3 regions of the Streptomyces nidicola genome follow, and region 2 is predicted to be linked to each of the others. Evidence: riboswitches for the same ligand, from Rfam matches in the RefSeq annotation. Region 2 holds a riboswitch; each other region holds the start of a gene.

Region 1 (3,944 bases), 6.4 Mb from region 2:
GTACGTCGTCCAGCAGATCCAGCGGAGCTGGCCGGAGAAGCAGGACGCCGTCGCCGTCGACCCGGCGAGCGGCGAGGTCACGGACGAGGTGCGGTTCGCGGACTACCCGGTGCTCGCCAAGCTGTCCCGCTGGGGCATCGACCTGCACACCGGCAACCTGTTCGGCCTCGTCAACCAGATCGCCCTCGCCGCCCTCGCCCTGGCGGTGGTGCTCCTCATCGTGTGGGGGTACCGCATGTGGTGGCAGCGCGGGCGCGGCTCCGCCTTCGGCCGGCCCGTCCCGCGCGGAGCCTGGCAGCACGTGCCGCCGTACGTCCTGGTGCCGTTGATGGCGGTGATCGCGCTGCTCGGCTACTTCGTGCCGCTGCTCGGCGTCCCGCTCGCGGCGTTCATGCTCTGCGACATCGCGCTCGGCGAGATCGCGTACCGGCGGGGAAAGCGCACGTACGCGCCCACCGCCTGATGTGAGCCGGTGCGCGCCCTGCCCCTGGTGCCGACAGGTGCACCAGGGGCAGGACCGCGCATCAGGGTGCGGTCCGCCCGAGCTCCTCACGGACCGTGCGTGCGGCGGCAACCAGGTGTTCCAGGGAGGCGCGGGTCTCCGGCCAGCCGCGGGTCTTCAGCCCGCAGTCCGGGTTGACCCACAGCCGCTCGGCCGGGATGGCCTCAAGTCCCGTACGCAGCAGGGCGACCGCCTCGTCGACGCTCGGAACGCGCGGCGAGTGGATGTCGTACACGCCCGGACCGGCTTCGCGCGGGTAGCCGTGAGCGGCGAGCTCGTGGGCGACCCGCATGTGGGAACGGGCGGCCTCCAGACTGATGACGTCGGCGTCGAGGTCGTCGATGGCCTGCACGATGTCACCGAACTCGGCGTAGCACATGTGCGTGTGGATCTGCGTGTCAGGCCGGACGCCGCAGGTGGTGAGGCGGAACGCCTCGGTGGCCCAGGCGAGGTAGGCCGCGTGGTCGGTGGCGCGCAACGGGAGCGTCTCGCGCAGCGCGGGCTCGTCGACCTGGATGACCGAAGTGCCGTTCGCCTCAAGGTCGTTGACCTCGTCGCGCAGGGCGAGGGCCACCTGTCGGGCGGTGTCACCAAGTGGCTGGTCGTCGCGGACGAAGGACCAGGCGAGCATGGTGACGGGACCCGTGAGCATGCCCTTGACGGGGCGGTCGGAGAGCGACTGGGCGTACGTCGCCCAGCGCACGGTCATCGGCTCGGGGCGGGAGATGTCACCCGCGAGGACCGGCGGGCGGACGTAGCGGGTGCCGTACGACTGGACCCAGCCGTGCTGGGTCGCCAGGTAGCCGGTGAGCTGCTCGGCGAAGTACTGGACCATGTCGTTGCGCTCGGGCTCGCCGTGCACGAGCACGTCGATGCCGGCCTTCTCCTGGAAGGAGACGACCTCACGGATCTCGTTCCTGATGCGGTCCTCGTACCCCGCGGTGTCGATGCGTCCGGCCCTCAAGTCGGCTCGGGCGGCGCGGAGTTCGCCGGTCTGCGGGAACGAGCCGATGGTCGTGGTCGGCAGCAGCGGCAGGTTCAGGAGGGCCCGCTGGGCGGCGGTCCGCTCGGTGTACGGCTGCGAGCGGCGCCCGTCGTCCTCGGTGACGGCGGCGGCGCGCCTCCGCACCGCCGGATCGCGCGTGATGGGCGAGGTGGCGCGCGAGTTCAACGCGGCGCGGTTGGCAGCGAGTTCGGCCGAGACCACGCCGGTTCCCCGGGTCAGGCCCTTGGCGAGGGTGGCGACCTCGGTGGTCTTCTGGCGGGCGAAGGCGAGCCAGCGCCGGATCTGCGGCTCGATGTCCCGCTCCACGGACGCGTCCAGCGGGACGTGCAACAGCGAGCAGGAAGCGGCCACGTCGACGCGCTCGGCGAGCCCGAGCAGGGTGCCGAGCGTGGCGAGGGACCGCTCCAGGTCGTTGACCCAGACGTTGCGGCCGTCCACCACGCCGGCGACGAGGCGCTTGCCGGGCAGGCCGCCGGCGGCGGCGAGTTCGTCGAGGTTGGCGGCGGCGGAGCCGGTGAAGTCGAGGGCGAGGCCGTCGACGGGGGCCTTGGCGAGCACCGGCAGGGCCTCGCCGAGCCGGTCGAAGTACGAGGCGACCAGGAGCTTCGGGCGGTCGACGAGGGCGCCGAGGTCACGGTAGGCGCGGGCGGCGGCGTTCAGCTCGGCCGGGGTGCGGTCCTGGACCAGCGCGGGCTCGTCGAGCTGCACCCAGGTGGCACCCGAGGCGCGCAGGTCGGTGAGGACCTCGGCGTATACGGGCAGCAGCCGGTCCAGCAGGGTGAGCGGATCGAAATCGTCCGCCACGCCCGGGGCGGGCTTCGACAGGAGAAGATAGGTGACAGGTCCGACCAGCACCGGACGACCGTCAAGGCCCAGGCCGAGGGCTTCTCGCAGCTCTGCGACCTGCTTGCCGGAATCGGCGGTGAACACCGTGTCAGGACCCAACTCCGGTACCAGATAGTGGTAGTTGGTGTCGAACCACTTGGTCATCTCCAGCGGAGCGACGTCCTGGGTGCCGCGGGCCATGGCGAAGTACCCGTCCAGGGCGTCCGCCGCGACGGCGGCCCGGTGGCGCTCGGGCACCGCCCCGACCATCATGGTCGTGTCCAGGACGTGGTCGTAGTAGGAGAAGTCGCCGGTCGGCACCTCGTCGATGCCGGACGCGGCCAGGTCCTGCCAGGTGGCGCGGCGCAGTTCGGCGGCGGTGGAGCGGAGAGTGTCGGCGGCGACGCGGCCCTTCCAGTAGCCCTCGATCGCCTTCTTCAGTTCGCGGTTCGGGCCCTGGCGGGGGTAGCCGTACACGGTGGCCCGTGCGGCTGCGGTCTTTGTGATCGCGGTCCTGGTGGTCACGGAAATCTCCTTCGAGAGACGTATCCCTGGGATCCCGGAGGCTTCTGCGGCACGAAGGAGTGACACCACCGTGGCGGCGACCGCGCGCTGCGAGGCGCGGCCTTCCGCCGGTATGTGTACGCCGACCCGCCCTCGAGGTCACCGAGATCTCCGCGCACGATTCGTCCGTGCGCGGGCAGTCGGCAGGTCTTCGGACTCGCGGGCACGCCCACCCGAAAGGGCGGACACCTAGTGACCGTCGCTTCCCGGACCCCTGTTCCGGAGTCCAGTGCGTATGACGGCGGTCGTTCCCACTCACCGCTGCGGGGCAGTCCCGGATTCCCACCGGGTTCCCTCTTGCGACGCCCCGTCTGGCGGGCGGGGCGAACCAGCTGCGTCGTTCACCCTACGGGTCCGCGCCCGGCGGCCGCCACAACGTCCGGCCCGCCGGCCGCTCGGCGCCGGATGGCATCATGGCCGCGAACACGGGCGACGGCGGCCCCGAGGAACCGGTGCGGAACTCCTCGGCGAGAGGGAGGAAGCGGTATGCCCGAACGGCTCGCGCAGACGGAAGTGGCGCCGGAACAGGTCGCCGAGGCGCTGCGCGACGTGTCGCGGATCGGCGGATTCTTCGCCCTCGACACGGCCCCGACGCGGTCGTCCGGAGCCGGAGCCGGAGCCGAAGTTGAAGCTGAAGTCGACGCCGACGCACGGCTCGTGCGCGCCGGGCTCGCCGAACGGGCCCAGGCGGTCAACGACCACTACCGCACACCCGAACCCCGTATCGGCGTCTCCATCGCCCACCTGGGTCTCGCGGCCCGCCTTTGGTCACCGGTCCTCGCCTGCGCGCTCGTCCACGGGATCGTGCCGACGATGAGCGCGGTGGAGTGGTCGGGCGAGGGCTCGGCCATCCGGCTGCGCCGACCCGAGGGCCGACGCGCGGCGGAACTCCCGTCACTCGCCGACGCGGTCCACGAGCAGGTGGACGGCGTCCTGGAGGCGGTCGAGAACGCCCTCACCACCAAGGTGGCGCCGCGCCTGCTGGCCGGTAATTCCGCGTCGGCGCTCGTCGGCTCGGCGGCCCAACTACTGAGGTCGCGGCCCGAG
Region 2 (3,944 bases):
GTCGAGGAACGCCTCGCCACCCCGCACATCGGCGACCCCGTGATGGATCTCGTACCCCTCGACGTGTTCCCCGAGCGCCTCCCCGACCGGCCGCGCCAGCGTCTTCTCGGCCTCGAACCGCACCCGCACGGGAAGCAGCCCGAGCCCGTCCACGACCCCGGCCCGCGACTCGACCTCGTCGTCGATGGACTCACCCAGCAACTGGAAGCCACCACAAATACCGAGCACCGGCCGCCCCTCGGCGGCCCGCCGCTTCAAAGCCTCCGCAAGCCCACGCTCACGCAACCACTCAAGCGCCTTCACGGTCCCCCGCGTCCCCGGCACCACGACCAGATCCGCGTCGACGAGCTCCTCGGCCCGGTCGACGAACCGCACGACGACGCCGGGCTCGGCGGCCAGCGCGTCCACATCGGTGAAGTTCGACATCAGCGGCACCGCACACACGGCGACCCGCAGCACGTCCTCGCCCACGGGCGGCGCCACGACCGATTCCCGTACGGCGCCCCGCAGGGACACCCGGAGCCCGTCCTCCTCGTCGATCCCGAGCCCGTGCTGGAACGGCAGGACGCCATAAGTGTCGCGCCCCGTAAGGGACTTGAGCATGTCGAGCCCCGGCTCCAGCAGGCTCACGTCACCCCGGAACTTGTTCACCAGATACCCGGCAAGGAGCTCCTGATCCTCAGGAGCCAGCAGCGCAGTCGTCCCGAAGAAGGACGCGAACACCCCACCCCGATCGATGTCCCCCACGACAAGCACCGGCAGCCGCGCCGCCCGCGCGAGCCCCATGTTCACGATGTCGGTCCGCCGCAGATTGATCTCGGCGGGCGACCCCGCGCCCTCGCAGATCACGGCGTCATGGGTGGCCCGCAGCTCCTCCAGGCACCCCACCACGGTGTCGAGCAGGGCAGCCTGCCGCCCTCCGTGGTAACCGCGCGCACTCAGCTCGCCCACGGGCTTGCCCATGAGCACGACCTGGCTGCTGCGGTCACTGCCGGGCTTGAGCAGCACCGGATTCATCAGCGCGCTCGGCTCGGCCCGCGCGGCCTGCGCCTGCATGGCCTGCGCCCGGCCGATCTCGGCGCCCTCCCTGGTCACGAACGAGTTCAGGGACATGTTCTGCCCCTTGAACGGCGCGACCTTCACGCCCTGGCGCGCCAGCCACCGGCAGATCCCGGCGGTGACGACGCTCTTGCCCGCGTCGGAGGTGGTCCCCGCGACGAGCAGTCCGCCGCCCGTCATCGTCGCCCCCGCGCTCGTATCCGTCGCGCACCCACACAGACTCGCGCACCCACACAGACTCCCAACGCCAACAGAGACACCCGCCGCGACAAGCGCACGGCCCGATCCACATCACGCACCTCGACCGCCCGCCCCGGCGCGTTCAGCACCGGCCGGTGCTCGACCCGGCCGCCGTACGCCAAGGTCCCGCCGAGCCGCACCCCGAGCGCCCCCGCGAAGGAGGACTCGACGACACCGGCGTTCGGGCTCGGATGCCGCCCGGCGTCCGCCCGCCACGCGTCCAGCGCCTCCCGGGGGCGGCCACCGGCGAGGACGGCGAGCGCACCCGTCAGCCGGGCCCCCGGCCAGCCGGCCACGTCGTCGAGGCGGGCCGAGGCCCAGCCGAACCGCCGGTACTTCGCGGACTTGTGCCCGACCATCGCGTCGAGCGTGTTCACGGCGCGGAAGGCCACCAGGCCCGGAACCCCGCCGAGCGCGCCCCACACGAGCGCGCCCACGACGGCGTCGGAGGTGTTCTCGGCGACGGACTCGACGACGCCGCGGGCGATCCCGTCGGCGTCGAGCCCCTGCGGATCACGGCCGCACAGCCGGGGCAGCAGCTCCCGCGCGCGCTCCACGTCACCGGCCTCAAGGGCGGCCCCTACGCCGCGTGCCTCCCGGCCCAGCGAGGTCCCGCCGACGACGGCCCAGGTGGCGGCGGCCGTCAACGCGACGGAGGCGGCGGGGGAGCGGCGTACGGCACGGGAGGCGACGGCGGCGAGAGCGGCGGCGCCACCGGCACACACCACGGTGTGCAGGGCGCCCGCGCCACGGTGGTCCCGCCACAGACGGCGCTCGACGGCCGCGGCGGCGCGCCCGAATCCGGCGACGGGGTGCCCACGGCGCGGATCGCCGAGAAGAAGGTCGGCGAAGATTCCGGCGGCGGCACCGCACGCGTACACGCGCTCGTGCCGCCAGGTGCCGCGCGGGGCGAGCATGGCGGTAGGTGTCCTCACTCAGGGTGTCCACGCCCTGGTTCGACGAGACCGGCAGCGAGAGTTCCTGGCTCGCCCCTTTCGAGAAGGGGGCTCACAGTGGCGGGACCGCGCCGGATTCGCACCGGCTTCCTCAACTGCTGCCGTATATGGCGGGGGAAGTCCACCACGCTCCGAGTTGGCACGTCAACTTGCTGTTGATCACGCAAGCGGGGTGCGGGACGTCGCACGTCCCGCACCCCGCTCACGCAGACCTGGGTGTCAGGCCACGATCAGATAGATCCCGTAGGCCACAGCCGCCGCGCACAGTGCGAAGCAGGCGTACGCCCCGGACGTCGCGACCGCCGCCGAGCCACCGTCACGCGCCGCCGACTCCCGCTTGGAGAGGCCCACGATGCCGAGGGTGAACAGGCCGACGAGGGCCACGGTGACGACGAGAGAGACACCGAAGACGGAGCCGAGGGCCGCCCAGTCGATCTTCATTCCTGCCCTGCTTCCTTCTGAACTACGGCGCTGACTACGGCGCTGACTACGGCGCTGACTACAGCGTGGCGCCGGCGGGGCGCGCGGGGTCGTTCACCGCACCGGCCTTCGGCCGGTCGGCGACCTTCGCCTCGGACTCGACCGTCTCGATCGTGCCCACCGGCGGCGGGGAGACCGAGGCGATCGCGGTCGTCACGACGCCCGGGGCCTCCTGCGCGGGGGCGGTGTGCGGCGCGTCCGCCGTGACGTTGGTGTGGTCGATGGAGTTGCGGCGCGACAGCTTCCAGATGACCGCCGAGCCGGTCACGAGCAGCGCGGCGGTGAGGCCGATGCCCCACGGGCCCTGCTTGGTCAGGAACTCGGCGCCCGCGCCCACCAGGCCCGCGGCCGGCAGGGTCAGGCCCCACGCCACGAACATCCGGGTGGCGGTGGACCAGTGGACGACGCCGCCCTTGCGGCCGAGGCCGGCGCCCATCACACCGCCGGAGCAGACCTGCGTGGTGGAGAGGGAGAAGCCCAGGTGCGAGGAGGCGAGGATCGCGGTCGCCGCACTGGTCTGCGCAGCGAAGCCCTGCTGCGGCGCGAGCTCGGTGAGGCCCTTGCCCATGGTGCGGATGATGCGCCAGCCGCCCAGGTAGGTGCCGAGCGCGATCGCCAGACCGGCCGAGACGATGACCCACAGCGGCGGGTCCGCGTCGTGCCCGAGGACACCGCCGGTGATCAGGGCGAGGGTGATGATGCCCATCGTCTTCTGCGCGTCGTTCGTGCCGTGCGCGAGGGAGACGAGACCGGCGGAGGCGATCTGCCCGGCGCGGTAGCCCTTGGCGGTCGCCTTCTGGTCCGTCTTCTTGCTGATGCGGTACGTGAGGCGGGTGGCCAGCATCGAGGCGATGCCGGCGACGAGCGGCGCGGCCACCGCGGGCAGCAGCACCTTGGTGACGACCGTGCCGCCGTTGACCGAGGACCAGCCCATCGACATGACCGCGGCGCCGATGAGGCCACCGAACAGGGCGTGCGAGGAGCTGGACGGCAGGCCGAGCAGCCAGGTCAGCAGATTCCAGAGGATGGCGCCTACCAGCGCCGCGAAGATGACCTCTGTCTTGAGGCCGTCCTCGTTGATGATGCCGCCGGAGATCGTCTTCGCGACTTCGACGGAGAGGAACGCTCCGACGAGGTTCAGCACGGCGGACATGGCCACCGCCGTCTTCGGCTTGAGAGCGCCTGTCGAGATGGTCGTCGCCATCGCGT
Region 3 (3,944 bases), 1.2 Mb from region 2:
GCGGGCGTACGCGATCTTCTCGCCGGCCGGACCGCGCTCCACCTTGAACACGCGTGCAGAGAGCGGGATTTGGGGCTTTTCCTCGGCGGGAGGGAGCAGTCGCGTGATGCCGTCCACGAGGGCGTCGATCCCCGCCCCGGTCATCGCCGAACCGAAGTACACGGGATGCGCCTCGGTGCGCGCCGTCTGCTCGGCGAGCGCGTCGCGCAGCCGGCCGTACGTGACCGAGCCCTCGTCCTTGACGTACGCCTCCAGCAGCGCGTCGTCGCGGGCGGAGAGCACGTCGACCAGGCGGGCGCGATGCTCCGCGTCCTGGGCGGCGTAGGGCACGCAGAGCGCGTCCCGGCCGCCGAGGCCGTGCGGCACCGTGTTCATCGGGACCACGGCAGGGGTGAGTTTGCCCCGCAGGTCGTCGAGGAGCGCGGCCTCGCGGGCGCCACCGCGGTCGACCTTGTTCACGAACACCAGCGTGGGGATGCGCAGTCGGCGCAGCGTCCGCATCAGGACGCGGGTCTGCGCCTGCACACCCTCCACGGCGGAGACGACGAGCACCGCCCCGTCGAGGACCCCGAGGACCCGCTCGACCTCGGCGATGAAGTCCGGGTGGCCCGGTGTGTCCACGAGATTGACGTGGGTGTCGCCGAGCGGGAACGACGCAACGGCGGACTTGATGGTGATGCCGCGCCGGCGCTCCAGGTCGAGGGAGTCGGTGCGGGTGCTCCCGTCGTCGACCCGGCCGAGTTCGTCGATCACCCCGGCGGTGTGCAGGAGCCGCTCGGTCAGGCTGGTCTTACCGGCGTCGACGTGCGCGAGAATGCCCAGATTCAATGTGTGCACTGGCAGTCATGTCCTTGGAGGAGAGGGCAGGGGCCTTCTGAAGGAACATGTCTGCAGAGCGCATGAATCGGTCCTCACGGTAGGGGCGCGCGGGGTTGCCCGCTGCGTTCAGTGCAGCAGGGGCCGCGCGCCCGGGCAACCGAATTACGCGCCGTCGGCCACCCGCGCCGACCACCGCTGCTCGACCCGCGCCAGCCGCCAGTAGGCGATCGCCGCCGCCCACACGACCACGAACAGGCCCACGATCACGTAGCCGACGTTGTCGAGGTCGAGACCGGCGATCCAGCCGGTCACCGCGTCGCTCAGGTCGAGCTTGTCGTGCAGGACGCCGACGAGTTCGATCGTGCCGATGAAGAACGCGACGGCGATCGACAGACCGGTGATGGTGAGGTTGTAGAACACCTTGCGCACCGGGTTGGAGAACGCCCACTGGTAGGCGAAGTTCATGAACGTGCCGTCGAGTGTGTCGAACAGGCTCATGCCCGCGGCGAACAGCAGCGGCAGGCACAGGATCGCGTACCACGGCAGGCCCGCGGCGGCGCCGCTGCCCGCCATCACCATCAGCGTCACCTCGGTCGCGGTGTCGAAGCCGAGGCCGAAGAGGAAGCCCAGCGGGAACATCTGGCCGGGGCGGGTGATGGACTTGGTGAAGCGGCCGAGGATCCGGTTCATGAACCCGCGGGAATCCAGGTGCTCCTCGAGCTTCCGCTCGTCGTAGGAGCCCGCGCGCATCGCCTTGAAGACCTTCAGAATGCCCATCAGGGCAACGAGGTTGAGCGCCGCGATGAGATACAGGAACGAACCGGAGACGGTGGTGCCGACGACGCCGAGCACCTGGTGGGTGCGCGAGTCGTCGTTCATCAGGGTGCCCGCGAGGGCTGCGCCGCCCGCGACGAGCGCCGCCATCGCGACGACCACACTGGAGTGGCCGAGCGCGAACCAGAAGCCGACCGAGACGGGCCGCTTGCCGTCCGCCATCAGCTTGCGGGTGGTGTTGTCGATGGCCGCGATGTGGTCGGCGTCGAAGGCGTGCCGCATGCCGAGCGTGTACGCCGTGATGCCGAGGCCGATACCGAAGGCCTTGTTGTCGACTTCGTAGTGCTCGGGGACGACGAGAAGGAACAGCACGCCGAACGCGACGACGTGCAGCGCGGCGATCACCGCGATCAGGCCGGCCGTGCGCAGCGTGTCCTCGCGGCGCCAACGGAAGGCAGGGGAGGGGGAGTTCAGGGCAGGGTTCGGGGAGTTCCCGGGCAGGGTCATGCGTCGATCACGCTCCAGCACCTCGTGGATCACTTCGTGAGATGCCGCGGCCGGTCTCCTGGCTTACGGGTGTGCCCGCCGCTCCGGCCTTCCCAGCGGCCGACGGCCGCCAGTGGCGTACAGGATGGAACGACGCGCTTCGGACGTCACTGTCCGAAACCCGATCACAGTGGCGAGGGCCGCTCCGGAATGGGCCCCTGAAGGGCCGTCACCGGTCTTCCCGAGCACCACGGCCCGACCACCCTACTACCTCCCTATCGCCTAACCGGAAGCGCGTTCGCGGGCGCGATGGATCTCCTTGTACGCCTTCTCCCGGCCCTCCCAGTGGGAGCCGTCGACCGATTTGCCCGGCTCCAGATCCTTGTAGACCTCGAAGAAATGGGTGATCTCCAGGCGGTCGAACTCGGGGATGTCCTCGATGTCCCGGACCGCGTCGTGCCGTGGATCGTGCGCGGGCACGCACAGCACCTTCTCGTCCGGGCCCTTCTCGTCGCTCATGACGAACATGCCGATCGCCCGGCACTCGACGACGCAGCCGGGGAACGTCGCGTCGCCGGTCAGGACGAGCGCGTCCAGCGGGTCCCCGTCGCCGCCGAGTGTGCCCTCGATGTAGCCGTAGTCCGCGGGGTACTGGGTCGACGTGAACAGCATCCGGTCGAGCCGGATCCGCCCGAGTTCGTGGTCCATCTCGTATTTGTTCCGTGAGCCCTGCGGGATCTCCACGGTCACGTCGAACGCCTCGGCGCGTGCCTGGCTGCTGCCCAATGTGGCCTCCTTGCCGCATTCCGACGCCCACGAGTGTGCGCCGTGCCGGGCAAGGGCGGAACCCCTCAGGCGGCCGGGGGAATGGGGAATTCGAGTTCGGGCCGGTCCCAGGCGACGGCCGGCGGACGCGCGGGCACGGTGCCGGTGCGGTGCGCGCCCATGGAGCGGTAGAAGCCCTCGGCCGGCGGGTGCGCGACGACCCGGACGTGGTCGAGGCCCGAGGCCCGCGCCTGCTCCCGCATATGGTCCACGAGCAGCCGCCCGATGCCCCGGCCCTGCGCCTCGTCCGCGACGAACATCAGGTCCAGCTCCGGCGGCTCGGTGAGCAGCGCGTAGAAGCCGAGCACCCGCTCGTCGGCCGGATTCATGGCTACGTAGACGTGGTGCGCCTCTACGTAGTCCGGGCCCACGCGGTAGCCCGCGACCATGGAGGCGTAGGGGTCCCGGTAGGCGCTGGAGTTGCGCACGAGGCGGGTGAGGCGCCGGGTGTCCTGGGCGGTGGCCCGCCGGACGGTGATCGGAGGGCCCCCTCCGCGGCGCGTAATGCTCGCGTTCATGGGTCGAGTATTACGCATCCGGGGCGGGGTCAGGCCGCGGGCACGGTGGACTGCGCCTGGCGCAGGAACGTGGCGTTGTCCGGGGTCTGGCGCAGCTTGTCGAGCAGGGCCTCGTAGGAAGCGGCCGGGTCCCGGCTCTGCAGGGCGCGCCGCAGCCCGCGCACGACGGCCAACTCGGCGGCGGGAAGCAGGAGTTCCTCGCGGCGGGTGCCGGAGGGGGCGAGCTCGACGGCCGGGTGGACGCGGCGCTGCGCGAGGACGCGGTCGAGGCGCAGCTCCATGTTGCCGGTGCTCTTGAGCTCCTCGAAGTAGTAGTCGTCGGCGCGGGAGCCGGTGTCGACGAGGGCGGTGGCGAGGATGGTCAGCGAACCGGCCTCCTCGGCGTCGCGGGCCGCGCCGAAGAAGCGCTTCGGGCCGTGCAGGGCGGCCGCGTCCACGCCGCCGGACAGGGTGCGGCCGCTGGTGGCGGCCGCGTTGTTGTACGCCCGGCACAGGCGGGTGAGGGAGTCGAGGAGGATCACC

Evidence for each region. A riboswitch is a leader RNA that binds a small molecule or an ion and turns the genes downstream of it on or off. The one in region 2 is predicted to bind cobalamin.
Region 1: another riboswitch for cobalamin. It lies ahead of metE (5-methyltetrahydropteroyltriglutamate--homocysteine S-methyltransferase); the one in region 2 lies ahead of ACOKM3_RS31145 (cobalamin biosynthesis protein).
Region 3: another riboswitch for cobalamin. It lies ahead of nicT (Nickel transporter NicT); the one in region 2 lies ahead of ACOKM3_RS31145 (cobalamin biosynthesis protein).

Annotation. Positions count from the first base shown of each region.
Region 1 covers NZ_JBNBPI010000001.1:539,332-543,275, reverse strand. The annotation lists gene ACOKM3_RS02565 (PepSY-associated TM helix domain-containing protein) at 1-463, shown strand, start outside; gene metE (5-methyltetrahydropteroyltriglutamate--homocysteine S-methyltransferase) at 525-2,858, opposite strand; cobalamin riboswitch at 3,035-3,232, opposite strand; gene ACOKM3_RS02555 ((2Fe-2S)-binding protein) at 3,384-3,944, shown strand, end outside.
Region 2 covers NZ_JBNBPI010000001.1:6,900,588-6,904,531, forward strand. The annotation lists gene ACOKM3_RS31140 (cobyric acid synthase) at 1-1,239, opposite strand, end outside; gene ACOKM3_RS31145 (cobalamin biosynthesis protein) at 1,236-2,216, opposite strand; cobalamin riboswitch at 2,254-2,395, opposite strand; gene ACOKM3_RS31150 (hypothetical protein) at 2,475-2,696, opposite strand; gene ACOKM3_RS31155 (inorganic phosphate transporter) at 2,755-3,944, opposite strand, start outside.
Region 3 covers NZ_JBNBPI010000001.1:8,051,962-8,055,905, forward strand. The annotation lists gene ACOKM3_RS36340 (GTP-binding protein) at 1-837, opposite strand, end outside; gene nicT (Nickel transporter NicT) at 982-2,100, opposite strand; cobalamin riboswitch at 2,132-2,347, opposite strand; gene ACOKM3_RS36350 (inorganic diphosphatase) at 2,362-2,865, opposite strand; gene ACOKM3_RS36355 (GNAT family N-acetyltransferase) at 2,931-3,422, opposite strand; gene rho (transcription termination factor Rho) at 3,452-3,944, opposite strand, start outside.